Regions from separate parts of the Dryocola baronae genome, predicted to be linked through region 2. Evidence: predicted binding sites of a transcription regulator. Region 2 holds the regulator's gene; each other region holds the start of a gene.
What was found. The regulator CRP, encoded in region 2, controls carbon source genes, mostly activating them, when cyclic AMP is high. The targets are predictions, from matches to a motif close to ATGTGANNNNNNTCACAT.
Positions count from the first base shown of each region.

Region 1 (4,717 bases), 4.0 Mb from region 2:
CAATAGTGCTTTCACTTTACGGGATAAGTATTACGGAGGGTATTTTAAAGCGTTGAGTTATCGTTGAGGAAGCGGGTTCTAATATACTTAATTCTTTTTCCTGCGAATTAATACTGCGGGATTGTTAGCTATTACGGAAACGTATTCATGATAACCGTCGACTCAAGGCGGGTAACCAAGGCTACCCGCCGGGTTGGCGACTGACCGAAATCAGGTTACCGGAGCCGGGTTGAATACCGCCAGCGCGTTGTGTAAGCCCCACTGGTCGGAGAAGGTTTGTTTCGTACCGCTGGCGACGTCGAGGATGAATTTAAACAGCTTCCAGCCCACGTCTTCTATGGTTTCTTCCCCGGTGGCGATGGTGCCAGCGTTGATGTCCATTAGGTCATACCAGCGGTTTGCCAGCGCGGTACGTGTCGCCATTTTAATAACCGGTACCGCCAGCAAACCATATGGCGTGCCGCGCCCGGTGGTAAAGACCTGTACGGTGATCCCGGAGGCGACCTGTTGCGTACCGCAGACGAAATCGCTGGCCGGCGTTGCTGCGTAAATCAGGCCGCGTTTGGTTGGGCGTTGACCCGGGGAAAGCACTTCCACGATCGCGCTCTGCCCTGATTTAGCGATGGAGCCAAGGGCTTTTTCCACCACGTTCGCCAGGCCGCCCTTTTTGTTGCCGGGGGACGGGTTGGCGCTGCGGTCGGTTTTACCCATGTCCAAATAGTTGTCGTACCATTCCATTTCTTCCAGCAGGCGCTTGCCCACCTCTTCGTTGATCGCGCGTGGCGTTAACAGGTGGATGGCATCGCGTACTTCCGTCACTTCTGAGAACATCACCGTTGCGCCGCAGCGTACCAGCAGGTCAGACGCAAAGCCTACGGCCGGGTTAGCCGTTACGCCGGAGAATGCGTCGCTGCCGCCGCACTGCATGCCGACCACCAGTTCGGATGCGGGGCAGGTTTCACGCTGGCGCTGGTTAAGTTTTGCAAGGTGGCGTTCCGCCACGCTGAGAATGTCTTCAACCATCGACTTAAAGCCGACGTGGTGTTCGTCCTGCAGCCGGACGATGCTGGCTTCGCCGACGGAGATAGCCTGCACGTCTTCGGTGCCTTCCAGCAGGCGTTCCGGCTGGAGCTTTTCGCAGCCCAGGCCGATGACCATCACTTCACCGCCGAAGTTCGGGTTAAGCGCGATGTTGTGGATGGTGCGAATAGGGATAACCGCCGCCGGGGCGTTGATCGCCACGCCGCAGCCGTAGAGGTGATTCAGGCCAACCACGCCGTCCACGTTCGGGTAGCGCGGCAGCAGGTCGCGTTCAATAATTTTGATGACGTAATCCACCACGCCCGCCACGCAGTGTACGCTGGTGGTGATGCCGAGCAGGTTTTTGGTACCGACGCTGCCGTCGGCGTTGCGGTAGCCTTCAAAGGTGTATCCTTCGAGCGGGGGCAGCGGCTCGGGGACTTTGGTTGCCAGAGGCAGCGTGTGCAGCGGCGGCGCTTTTGGCAGCTCAACCAGGGATTCATCAATCCACGACCCCTGCGGGATGGCGCGTACCGCATAGCCGATGACTTCGCCGTAGCGGATAATTTCACCGTGGGCGGGGATATCGACCAGCGCGGCTTTGTGCCCCTGCGGTATATGTTCGATTAATGTCAGCCCATCCGGAAACTGAGTGCCCGCTTTCAGACCGTTGTCGTTAACAATAATTGCAACGTTGTCGGTTTCATGAACTTTAATATAAAAGGCCGTCGGCGACTGCTGTCTAATTTCGATGTCTGCCATTGTTCACGCTTCTCCAAAAACGCAGTTACTTATTTGTAAAGTAATTGCAAAGTAAAGAACTTAAATTAATCGAGCGCTGTTGGCTCGGTAGCTAATTAAAGAATGTCAGTTCAGGAATAATAAGAATGTGATGCAGATCACTTAATTCTCTGACGCCAGCATTGATAAGGGTAGCAATATAGAAATCTGTGCAATACGCCCCACAATCATGTGCCAATGAACATAAAAATTGCGTTATGGTATTTCTCTATTGGGCATATGCCTAATGCCTGCTTAAGGCGAGCTGACTATACTGTGTTGCGTATTATCAACACTAGGCTAATTACAGTTCGCGACAGAAAGCCAAATATATATTGGTAAATGTTGCTTCTTATAAATAAAAATCCTTGTCAGCAGTGCCCGTTACAGAGGATATAAAAATGATTTTGGATACTTCCACCGATTCAAAGGTAAGTGTTGAATCGAAAAAAGGTCATCACACCCGTTATTTAATATTATTAATTATTTTCATCGTTACGACCATTAACTACGCGGATCGTGCGACCTTATCTATTGCCGGTACCGAAGTCGCTAAAGAATTGCAGCTGAGCGCGGTTTCTATGGGGTATATCTTTTCCGCGTTCGGCTGGGCCTATTTGCTGATGCAGATCCCCGGCGGCTGGCTGCTTGACCGCTACGGCTCGAAGAAGGTGTACACCTACAGCCTGTTCTTCTGGTCGCTGTTTACCTTTACTCAAGGTTTTGTGGACATGATACCGCTGGCGTATGCCGGTATCTCAATGTTCTTTATGCGTTTTATGCTCGGTTTTTCGGAAGCGCCGTCGTTCCCGGCTAACGCCCGTATCGTAGCCGCATGGTTCCCGACTAAAGAGCGCGGCACCGCTTCGGCGATTTTCAACTCCGCGCAGTATTTCTCGCTGGCGCTCTTCTCCCCGCTGCTCGGCTGGCTGACCTTCGCCTGGGGCTGGGAGCACGTCTTCACGGTGATGGGCGGTATTGGTTTCGTGCTGACCTTCCTGTGGGCGAAGTTCATTCACAACCCAACCGACCACCCGCGCATGTCGAAGCAGGAGCTGGATTTCATCTCCAAAGGCGGCGCGGTGGTGGACATGGACCACAAAAAAGCTGCCAACGCGGATAACGGCCCTAAGCTGCATTACATCAAGCAACTGCTCAGCAGCCGCATGATGCTCGGCGTGTTCTTCGGGCAGTACTTCATTAATACCATCACCTGGTTCTTCCTTACCTGGTTCCCGATTTATCTGGTGCAGGAGAAGGGGATGTCGATTCTGAAGGTTGGGCTGGTGGCGTCTATTCCTGCACTTTGCGGTTTTGCCGGTGGCGTGCTGGGCGGGGTGTTTTCGGACTATCTGATCAAGCGCGGCTGCACGCTGACGCTTGCCCGCAAGCTGCCGATTGTGCTGGGTATGCTATTGGCATCGACCATCATTCTGTGTAACTACACCGATAACACCGCGCTGGTGGTGACGCTGATGGCGCTGGCGTTCTTCGGCAAAGGCTTTGGTGCGCTGGGCTGGCCGGTGATTTCCGATACCGCCCCGAAAGAGATTGTCGGGCTGTGCGGCGGGCTGTTCAATGTGTTTGGTAACGTCGCTTCTATCGTGACGCCGCTGGTGATTGGCTATCTGGTCAGCGAGCTGCACTCGTTTAATGCGGCGCTGGTATTCGTGGGATGTTCCGCCCTGATGGCGATGGTCTGCTACCTGTTCGTAGTGGGTGACATCAAACGTATGGAATTGCAGAAGTAAGCAACGAAAAACATAAGGTAAAGCTGATGAACAACAACGTATTCCCGAATAAATTCAAGGCCGCGCTGGCGGCCCACCAGACGCAAATCGGCTGCTGGTCGGCGCTTGCTAATCCTATCAGCACCGAAGTGCTGGGCCTTGCCGGGTTCGACTGGATTGTGCTGGACGGCGAGCATGCGCCGAACGATATCACGACTTTTGTTCCGCAGCTGATGGCGCTGACCGGCAGTCACAGCGCGCCGGTAGTACGTGCGCCTACGAACGATCCGGTGATTATCAAGCGTCTGCTGGATATCGGCTTCTACAACTTCCTGATCCCGTTTGTTGAAACCCAGGAAGAGGCCGCGCAGGCCGTGTCGTCTACCCGCTATCCGCCGGAAGGCATTCGCGGCGTGTCGGTTTCACACCGCAGCAACGGCTACGGCACCGTGGTGGATTACTTCAAACAGGTGAATCAGAACATCACTATTCTGGTGCAGATCGAAAGCCAGCAGGGCGTAGATAACCTGGATGCGATTGCGGCAACCGACGGCGTGGACGGGATTTTTGTAGGGCCAGGCGACCTGTCCGCAGCCCTGGGCCACCTCGGTAATCCGTCCCATCCCGAAGTGCAAAGCGCCATTCAGCATATTTTTGCGCGTGCCAAAGCACACGGCAAACCTGCCGGTATCCTGGCTCCGGCTGAAGCAGACGCGCGCCGCTACCTGGAATGGGGCGCAACTTTTGTCGCCGTGGGCAGCGATTTGGGCATTTTCCGCTCCGCCACCCAGAAGCTGTGCGACCAGTTTAAAAAATAACATCCACCCGTAAATAACGAGAGAGTAAAGCTATGACACTGAAAGTTGGGTTTATCGGCCTGGGCATTATGGGCAAACCAATGAGTAAAAACCTCATCAAAGCCGGTTATTCGCTGGTGGTGGCCGACCGTAACGCAGAGGTGATTGCTGAAGTGATTGCCGCTGGCGCTGAAACTGCGGCTACGCCAAAAGATATCGCCGAGCGATGCGATGTGATCATCACCATGCTGCCAAACTCCCCGCACGTGAAAGAAGTCGCGCTGGGTGAGAACGGCATTATCGAAGGCGCGAAGCCGGGCACGGTGGTTATCGATATGAGTTCTATCGCACCGCTGGCAAGCCGTGAAATCAGCGAAGCGCTCAAAGCGA
Region 1 is NZ_JBINNY010000001.1:599,110-603,826, forward strand. Features, by position in the region: gene garD (galactarate dehydratase) at 211-1,782, opposite strand; gene ACSPHG_RS02835 (MFS transporter) at 2,202-3,551, shown strand; gene garL (2-dehydro-3-deoxyglucarate aldolase) at 3,578-4,348, shown strand; gene garR (2-hydroxy-3-oxopropionate reductase) at 4,381-4,717, shown strand, end outside.
Region 1: the regulator CRP is predicted to act here: its motif matches at 1,908-1,925, upstream of garD (galactarate dehydratase).

Region 2 (4,717 bases):
CAGCGCCTCTGAATCCAGAATCACCGCGTCTTTCGTTTCCCCCGGTCCGTCATATTCCAGACGCTGCTGGCACCTTTGCAGCGCGACTTCACAGGCTTGCAGGTAGCGCTGCGCCAGGTCCGGCGTCAGCATATTGTGCTCGCGGGCAAGCGTCGTCATCGCGTTGATATGCTCGACGATAAACTGGCTGTGCGTCACCCATAGCTTCATGTCATCCAGATAGTGCGAGTTGAAGCCCGGCTCCTGCATCGCCTGGTTGAGCGAGTTAAACAACGCGTTGTGCGCCTGGTTGACCTTCATGCGCTGCCAGGCCAGCGGCGTCGGCTGCGGGTCGTGGCTTAGGATCAGCCGTATTGCTTCCTGGTCGGTTTCCAGCGCGTCGTGGGCGTTCTGGCGCAGCAGGCCGCTTTGCCACTGCGGCCACAGCCAGATCATGCCGCCAAAGGCAATCAGGCAGCCGAGCAGGGTATCGATCAGACGCGGCACGATGTATTGCTCGGCGCTAAGCGTAATCAGCTGCAGCGTGTATACCGCGGTGACGGTAAAGCCGATGGTGGCCCAGCCGTAGCTTTTGCGGATAAACAGGTAGCTCACCAGCGTAATGAGCAGCATCGCCACCAGCGTGTAGCTTTCCGGAACGTGGAAGTGGAGAGTGATCCCGGCAATCGTCAGGCCCGCCATGGTGCCCGCCGAACGGTGCAGAATCCGCACGCGCGTCGCGCCATAGCCGTTTTGCGTGACGAACATGATGGTCATCAGGATCCAGTAGGGCTTGGGCAGATGTAAAGATGCGCCCAGCAGGCTGGCGACGGTGAGCATGACGCCCAGCCGTGCGGCGTTGCGCAGCGCCGCCGATTTGAAGGAGAGATAGCTTTTTAGCGCGGGCCACAGCGGCAGGCGGCGCTGGCGATCTTCCATCAGATCGCGGACGTATAAAGGGCGCTGGGTGCGCAGCACGCGCGCGATACGGCTGAAGTGGTAGTGGCAGAATTGCCCGACCGGGTTGTCCGGGTTTTGGCGGGCGATTTTTTCCAGCGCCGCGATCTGTTTATCCATATCAAAGCGTCTGGGGTAGCGGTGATAAAGGATGTCGTCCGCCAGCACGCGCAGGCGAGACGCGATGGTTTGCGCGTTCCAGCGGATCACCGCTTCGGCGTGGCTTTGTTCAACGAGTTTCTGCACCTCTTCGGGCTGGTGCAGGCTGACGGAGATGTGCTCCTGGAGGTCGAGCGCCACCTGGAAAGCGCGCAGCAGGCGTTTGTAGCCGTTCTGCTGGTTAGCCGCCAGCATGTGCAGCTGCTGATAGCAGACGGTAATCAGATCGACGGCTTTTTGCTGGCGGGCCAGCAGCGGGGGCAGCGCCTTTTCCGGATCGGTGTGCTGCGTCAGCATGCCGTATTTTGCTTCGCAGTATTCGGCAAGCTGGCGGTAGAGCAGGCTCAGGGATTCGCGAAGCGGCTGCTCGCGCCACATCCAGAACCAGAACCAGTTAAAGACGCCGTACCAGATGGTGCCGGAAACATACAGCAGCATCGGTTTCCAGATAGGCATGTTCCCGGCCATGCTGAGGGTGAAGATCGCCGCAATCAGCGAGGCGGGGAGCAGGCGGGCGTGCAGGGCGCTGATTTCCGCGGTTACCCCGAGCATCAGCGCCATCACCATCAGAATTATGGGCAGCGGGATCGAGGTGTAGAGCAGAAGAAGCTGCATGATCAGGCTGCTGAGCGCAAACAGGCTGCCGCCGATAATCAGCCGCTTGAAGAAGCGTCGATGGGGGGTGTCCAGGCCAGCAATGTTGCAGCAGGCGGGAACTAACGAGAAAAGCAGGCCGTTTTGCAGGCTGCCCAGCACCAGGCCGACGGCCACGGGTAAACATAACACCAGCGTCTGACGCAGTGCGTAGTTAACCTCAGGATGATAAATAAGTCGGCGCCACATAGACTCGTCATACTTCAAGTTACAGGGGTGTTGGCTGCACTCACTCGCCCCGGTCACTTACTGGAGTAAGCTCCTGGGGACTCCCTCCCTTGCCGCCGACCTGTAACTCGAATTATTTAGAGCGGGCAAAGGGAGTTTTAGAGACAAAAAAGGCGTATTGCCGAAGCGATACGCCTTTTTGGAAACGGAAATTAACGAGTACCGTAAACGACGATCGTTTTACCGTGCGCGGAGATCAGATTTTGATCTTCCAGCATTTTCAGAATGCGGCCTACGGTTTCACGGGAGCAACCCACGATCTGACCGATTTCCTGGCGGGTGATTTTAATCTGCATACCGTCCGGGTGGGTCATGGCGTCTGGCTGTTTCGCAAGGTTCAGCAGCGTTTGAGCGATACGGCCGGTTACGTCGAGGAAGGCAAGGTTGCCCACTTTCTCTGACGTGACCTGCAGGCGACGGGCCATCTGGGAAGAGAGGCGCATCAGGATGTCTGGGTTAACCTGGATAAGCTGGCGGAATTTTTTATAGGAAATTTCAGCCACTTCGCACGCGGTTTTCGCGCGAACCCAGGCACTGCGCTCCTGGCCTTCTTCAAACAGGCCTAATTCACCGATGAAGTCACCCTGGTTCAGATAGGAGAGGATCATTTCCTTGCCCTCTTCATCTTTGATCAGCACGGCCACGGAGCCTTTGACGATGTAGTACAGCGTCTCTGCTTTTTCACCCTGGTGAATCAGCGTGCTCTTCGATGGATACTTATGAATGTGGCAATGGGACAAGAACCATTCGAGAGTCGGGTCTGTTTGCGGTTTGCCAAGCACCATGCGCGGTTATCCTCTGTTATAAACTGGCTACCAAAGACAGGATGCAAAACCTCCTGCCCGGCGTTGCAATCGTTAGAATATTTCCCACCTGGGGGAAATGGCCAGCAAGTCAATCTTGCCGCCTGTAATTAGTGATGTCCAATGCATACATACATCACGTCAATGTATCGAATGTAGCATCCGGATTGTTTTAGCATAGCTTTTGGCAAGTGTCTCCTATTGTCTCGTTTCAGCATGACGCAGGTCGCCTTCCGTTGCGACAATTGCTGCATCCGCGTACTCTGGAAGGAAATTTCTTAACAGGAGTAAGCAAAATGCAGGCACGAGTTAAATGGGTTGAGGGGTTAACTTTCCTGGGCGAATCGGCGTCGGGTCACCAGATCCTGATGGACGGAAATTCAGGCGATAAAGCACCCAGCCCGATGGAGATGGTCCTGATGTCGGTCGGCGGCTGTAGCGCCATTGATGTGGTGTCTATTTTGCAAAAAGGCCGCCATAACGTGACGGATTGCGAAGTGAAGCTGACCTCCGAGCGCCGCGAAGAAGCGCCGCGCCTGTTCACCCACATCAATCTGCATTTCATCGTGACCGGCAAAGATCTGAAGGACAATGCCGTGTCCCGCGCCGTCGACCTGTCGGCGGAGAAGTATTGCTCGGTGGCGTTGATGCTTGAGAAAGCCGCAAACATCACGCACAGCTATGAAGTGATTGAACTGTAATACGTGTCCTGGGCGGTATTTTGCCGCCCTAAACGACTTTTCTGCCTTCCGCCAGCCGTTGCACCAGCGGCGTCATTATCAGCTCCATTGCCAGCCCCATTTTGCCCCCCGGCACCACCAACGTATTGATGTGTGAAATGAAAGAGCCTTGCAGCATCGCCAGCAGGTACGGGAAGTCGATGTTATCCAGCCCGCGGAAGTGAATCACAACGAAGCTTTCGTCCAGCGACGGAATGCCGCGCGCGGCAAACGGGTTAGAGGTGTCTACCGTCGGGACGCGCTGGAAGTTGATATGGGTGCGGGAAAACTGCGGCGTAATAAAGTTGATGTAGTCATCCATCGATCTGACCACGGAATCCATCACCGCCTCCCGTGAATGGCCGCGTTCGCTGGTGTCGCGCACCAGCTTCTGAATCCACTCCAGGTTAACGATGGGCACCACGCCGACCAGCAAATCCACATAGTTGGCTACGTCGTGCTGCGGGGTGACCACACCGCCGTGCAGCCCTTCGTAAAACAGCACGTCTGTAGGTTCAGGCAGCGGCTGCCAGGGCGTGAAAGTCCCGGGGATTTGGTTCCACGGCACGGCTTCGTCATAGGTGTGGAGATACTTGCGGGATTTCCCCTGGCCGCTGCGCCCGTATTCGGCAAACGTCTGCTCGAGCAGCCCGAAGTCATTGGCCTCTGGCCCGAAATAGCTGATGTGACGGCCCAGGTCGCGCGCTTTACGAATCGCCATGTCCATTTCTGGGCGGGTATAGCGATGGAAGCTGTCGCCTTCGACTTCGGCGGCGCGCAGGTTGAGCTGTTGAAATATCTTACGAAACGCAAGGCTTGTGGTGGTCGTTCCTGCACCGCTGGAACCCGTGACGGCAATAACCGGATGTTTGGCTGACATAAGGCAACAACTCCATGGATATTCGAAGGGACTGTCACAGCGGGTGGATGGCGAATGCACGTATCCACCCGACGAAGGGCCTGAAGATGATTTTATTGCTTTAGATTAGCCGCGAAACTGCCCGCGAGGCATGATATTTACCGTCTCATGCAGCTCTGACCACACCAGCACCGCTTCGCCGCTTTGTAGCTGTCGCTTCACGTCGGCAACCTTCTGCGACAGCGAGCGCTCTTGTTCACCATAATCTGTACCTTCGCGTAATACAAAGGATTCGATGAGATTGTCGAGGGTCTCGGCGTCAATGTCTTGCCAGGGAATAATCATCTCAGTTGTCCAGA
Region 2 is NZ_JBINNY010000001.1:4,632,302-4,637,018, reverse strand. Features, by position in the region: gene ACSPHG_RS22005 (YccS/YhfK family putative transporter) at 1-1,938, opposite strand, end outside; gene crp (cAMP-activated global transcriptional regulator CRP) at 2,130-2,762, opposite strand; gene ACSPHG_RS21995 (OsmC family protein) at 3,077-3,481, shown strand; gene ACSPHG_RS21990 (phosphoribulokinase) at 3,510-4,379, opposite strand; gene ACSPHG_RS21985 (YheU family protein) at 4,485-4,703, opposite strand; gene ACSPHG_RS21980 (hydrolase) at 4,705-4,717, opposite strand, start outside.

Region 3 (4,717 bases), 3.8 Mb from region 2:
AGAAGATAACGAAGCGCGCGCAGCTACTTGCGCAACATGCGAGCGTGATCCAGAGATTTCTTACCGGGACAAAAGGATGCTCCATGTACATGACCCACGGCTTGCGGTACATTGTGGGCACTTTTTCGGGCGTAGCCCATAACGCTTAGTAGTCAAGTCGTAAAACAAGGCGTGACCTTCAACCATCCGATCTGGAGTGAAAATGTCCTCTCGTAAAGAGCTTGCCAATGCTATTCGTGCGCTCAGCATGGACGCAGTTCAAAAAGCCAAATCCGGTCATCCGGGTGCCCCTATGGGCATGGCTGATATTGCCGAAGTCCTGTGGCGTGATTTCCTGAACCATAACCCGCAGAACCCAGCCTGGGCTGACCGTGACCGCTTCGTGCTGTCTAACGGCCACGGCTCTATGCTGATTTACAGCCTGCTGCACCTCACAGGTTATGACCTGCCGATCGAAGAGCTGAAGAACTTCCGTCAGCTACATTCCAAAACCCCTGGTCACCCGGAAGTGGGTTACACCGCGGGTGTTGAAACCACTACCGGCCCGCTGGGTCAGGGCGTGGCGAACGCGGTAGGTATGGCGATTGCTGAACGTACCATGGCGGCGCAGTTCAACCGTCCTGGACACGACATTGTTGACCACTTCACCTACGTGTTTATGGGTGATGGCTGCATGATGGAAGGCATCTCTCACGAAGTCTGCTCGCTGGCCGGTACCCTGAAACTGGGTAAACTGGTTGCGTTCTACGATGACAACGGCATCTCCATCGACGGCCACGTTGAAGGCTGGTTCACCGACGATACCGCTAAGCGTTTCGAAGCCTACGGCTGGCACGTTGTGCGCGGCGTTGACGGTCACGATGCGGACGCTATCAAACGCGCTGTTGAAGAGGCGAAGGCGGTTTCCGACAAGCCTTCTCTGCTGATGTGCAAAACCATCATCGGTTTCGGTTCGCCAAACAAAGCGGGCACCCACGATTCCCACGGCGCTCCTCTGGGCGACGCAGAAATCGCACTGACCCGCGAACAGCTGGGCTGGAAACACGCTCCGTTCGAAATTCCACAGGATATCTACGCTCAGTGGGATGCGCGCGAAGCAGGCCAGGCGAAAGAAGCGACCTGGAACGAGAAGTTCGCAGCCTACGCGAAAGCCTTCCCGCAGGAAGCGGCAGAATTTACCCGTCGTATGAAGGGCGAAATGCCGACTGAATTCGCTGCGAAAGCGCAGGAATTTATCGCTAATCTGCAGGCAAACCCTGCGAAAATCGCAAGCCGCAAAGCTTCCCAAAATGCAATCGAAGCCTTCGGTCACTGGCTGCCAGAATTCCTCGGCGGCTCTGCCGACCTGGCACCAAGCAACCTGACCATCTGGTCTGGTTCTAAAGCTATCAACGAAGACAAAGCCGGTAACTACATCCATTACGGCGTGCGTGAATTCGGTATGACGGCGATTGCCAACGGTATCGCGCTGCACGGCGGTTTCCTGCCGTACACCTCTACCTTCCTGATGTTCGTGGAATATGCCCGTAACGCGGTGCGTATGGCGGCGCTCATGAAGCAGCGTCAGGTGATGGTCTACACCCACGATTCCATCGGTCTGGGCGAAGATGGCCCAACTCACCAGCCGGTAGAGCAGCTTGCTGCCCTGCGCGTTACGCCAAACATGAGCACCTGGCGCCCATGTGACCAGGTTGAATCTGCGGTTGCGTGGAAATACGCGGTAGAACGTCACGACGGCCCAACGGCGCTGATCTTCTCCCGTCAGAACCTGGCGCAGCAGGATCGTTCCGAGCAGCAGCTGGCGGATATCGCTCGCGGCGCATACATCCTAAAAGACTGTGCGGGTCAGCCTGAGCTAATCCTGATCGCGACCGGCTCTGAAGTTGAATTGGCCGTTGCAGCATGGGACCGGCTGTCTGCTGAAGGTATCAAAGCGCGCGTGGTTTCCATGCCGTCTACCGACGCCTTCGACAAGCAGGACGCGGCCTACCGTGAAGCGGTTCTGCCGAAAGCCGTTGCCGCTCGTGTTGCTATCGAAGCCAGCATCGCTGACTACTGGTACAAATACGTTGGCCTGAACGGCGCGGTTGTGGGCATGACCACCTTCGGTGAGTCAGCACCAGCCGAGCAGCTGTTCGAGGAGTTTGGCTTCACCGTTGAAAATGTGGTGAAACAGGCGAAAGCAGTACTGTAATTCCCCCCTTAGAAACGGGTCGCTTTAGCGGCCCGTTTTTTTTGTTTATTATTCAACCTCACCCGTAAAAGCGTTGCAGTTATTCCATCAAAAATGTGACCTATGTCAGAAGATCGGTTGCCTGTCCCGGGCCAACGTTCCCTTTATTCCGCGTTTCGCTTACCATAGCTGAAGCGTTTCAGTCGATGAAATATTCGACAATCAAGCAATCAATTGCAGTTTCGTGAGTGCGAGGATTCCCCTGAAGCGGTGGCTGCATTACTCTGTCAGCCACAACGTTAAGGGATTCTGGCAGGAGAGATATGACCGTACGCATCGCAATTAATGGCTTCGGTCGCATTGGGCGCAACGTGGTACGTGCTTTGTACGAATCCGGTCGCCGTGCGGAAATCACCGTCGTAGCAATCAATGAACTGGCTGATGCTGCGGGCATGGCGCATCTGTTGAAATACGACACCAGCCACGGGCGATTCGCGTGGGACGTGCGTCAGGAACGCGACCAGCTTTGGGTCGGCGACGACACTATCCGTTTGCTGCATGAACCCACGATTGCCGCGCTCCCGTGGCGCGAGCTGGGCGTAGACGTAGTGCTGGATTGTACCGGCGTATTCGGTTCTCGCGCAGACGGCGAAGCCCACCTGGCTGCCGGCGCGAAAAAAGTTCTCTTCTCCCATCCTGGCGGCAACGATCTCGACGCAACCGTGGTTTACGGCGTCAATCATGAAGAGGTGGTTGCCGAGCACCGCATCGTTTCCAACGCCTCCTGTACCACGAATTGTATAATTCCAATTATCAAATTGCTTGATGATGCCTTCGGCATTGAGTGGGGCACGGTAACAACCATCCACTCCGCCATGCACGATCAACAGGTTATTGACGCGTATCACCCTGATCTGCGCCGCACGCGCGCAGCCAGCCAATCGATCATTCCGGTCGATACGCGACTCGCCGCCGGCATTACGCGTATTTTCCCGCAATTCAACGATCGTTTTGAGGCTATTGCCGTGCGCGTACCCACGATCAACGTCACCGCCATCGATTTAAGCGTGACGGTACGAAATGCGGTAAAACCTAATGAAGTCAATCAGTTGCTGCAAAAAGCGGCACAAGATTCATTTCATGGTATAGTTGACTATACGGAAATACCGTTGGTCTCGACTGATTTTAACCACGATCCGCACAGTGCCATTGTTGACGGCACGCAAACGCGGGTCAGTGGGCAACATCTGATTAAAACTCTAGTCTGGTGTGATAACGAATGGGGCTTTGCTAACCGAATGCTCGACACGACGTTAGTCATGGCTGCAAGTGGTTTCAGGTAGGGCGCGTAGTGCGCCTGCAAAACTTTAAGAATCAACGAGAGGATTCACCATGTCTGTAATTAAGATGACCGATCTGGATCTGGCTGGTAAGCGCGTTCTGATCCGTGCAGATTTGAACGTACCAGTTAAAGAAGGGAAAGTGACATCTGACGCACGTATCCGTGCATCTCTGCCAACCATCGAACTGGCCCTGAAACAAGGCGCGAAAGTGATGGTTACCTCTCACCTGGGTCGCCCGACCGAAGGCGAGTACAACGAAGAATTCTCTCTGCTGCCGGTTGTTAACTACCTGAAAGACAAGTTGTCTGCTCCGGTTCGTCTGGCTAAAGATTACCTCGACGGCGTTGAAGTTGCTGCCGGCGAGCTGGTTGTTCTGGAAAACGTTCGCTTCAACAAAGGCGAAAAGAAAGACGACGAAACACTGTCTAAAAAATATGCTGCACTGTGCGACGTATTCGTAATGGATGCTTTCGGCACCGCGCACCGCGCGCAGGCTTCTACTCACGGCGTTGGCAAATTTGCTGAAATCGCCTGTGCAGGCCCGCTGCTGGCTGAAGAGCTGGACGCGCTGGGCAAAGCCCTGAAAGAACCTGCTCGCCCAATGGTTGCTATCGTTGGCGGTTCTAAAGTTTCTACCAAACTGACCGTGCTGGACTCTCTGTCCAAAATTGCTGACCAGCTGATCGTTGGCGGTGGTATCGCGAACACCTTCGTTGCCGCTCAAGGCCACAACGTGGGTAAATCCCTGTACGAAGCGGACCTGGTTGACGAAGCTAAACGCCTGCTGACTACCTGTGATATCCCAGTTCCAACTGACGTGCGCGTAGCGACCGAGTTCTCCGAGTCCGCAACGGCTACCCTGAAATCTGTCAACGACGTGAAAGACGGCGAGCAGATTCTGGATATCGGTGACGCTTCTGCACAGCAGCTGGCTGAAATCCTGAAAAACGCGAAAACCATTCTGTGGAACGGCCCGGTTGGCGTGTTCGAATTCCCGAACTTCCGCAAAGGTACCGAAATCGTTGCTAACGCTATCGCAGACAGCGAAGCGTTCTCTATCGCAGGCGGCGGCGACACCCTGGCCGCAATCGACCTGTTCGGTATCGCAGACAAAATTTCCTACATCTCCACCGGCGGTGGCGCATTCCTCGAATTCGTGGAAGGCAAAGTGCTGCCAGCAGTAGCGATGCTCGAAGAGCGC
Region 3 is NZ_JBINNY010000001.1:818,202-822,918, forward strand. Features, by position in the region: gene tkt (transketolase) at 203-2,194, shown strand; gene epd (erythrose-4-phosphate dehydrogenase) at 2,497-3,516, shown strand; gene pgk (phosphoglycerate kinase) at 3,566-4,717, shown strand, end outside.
Region 3: the regulator CRP is predicted to act here: its motif matches at 2,288-2,305, upstream of epd (erythrose-4-phosphate dehydrogenase).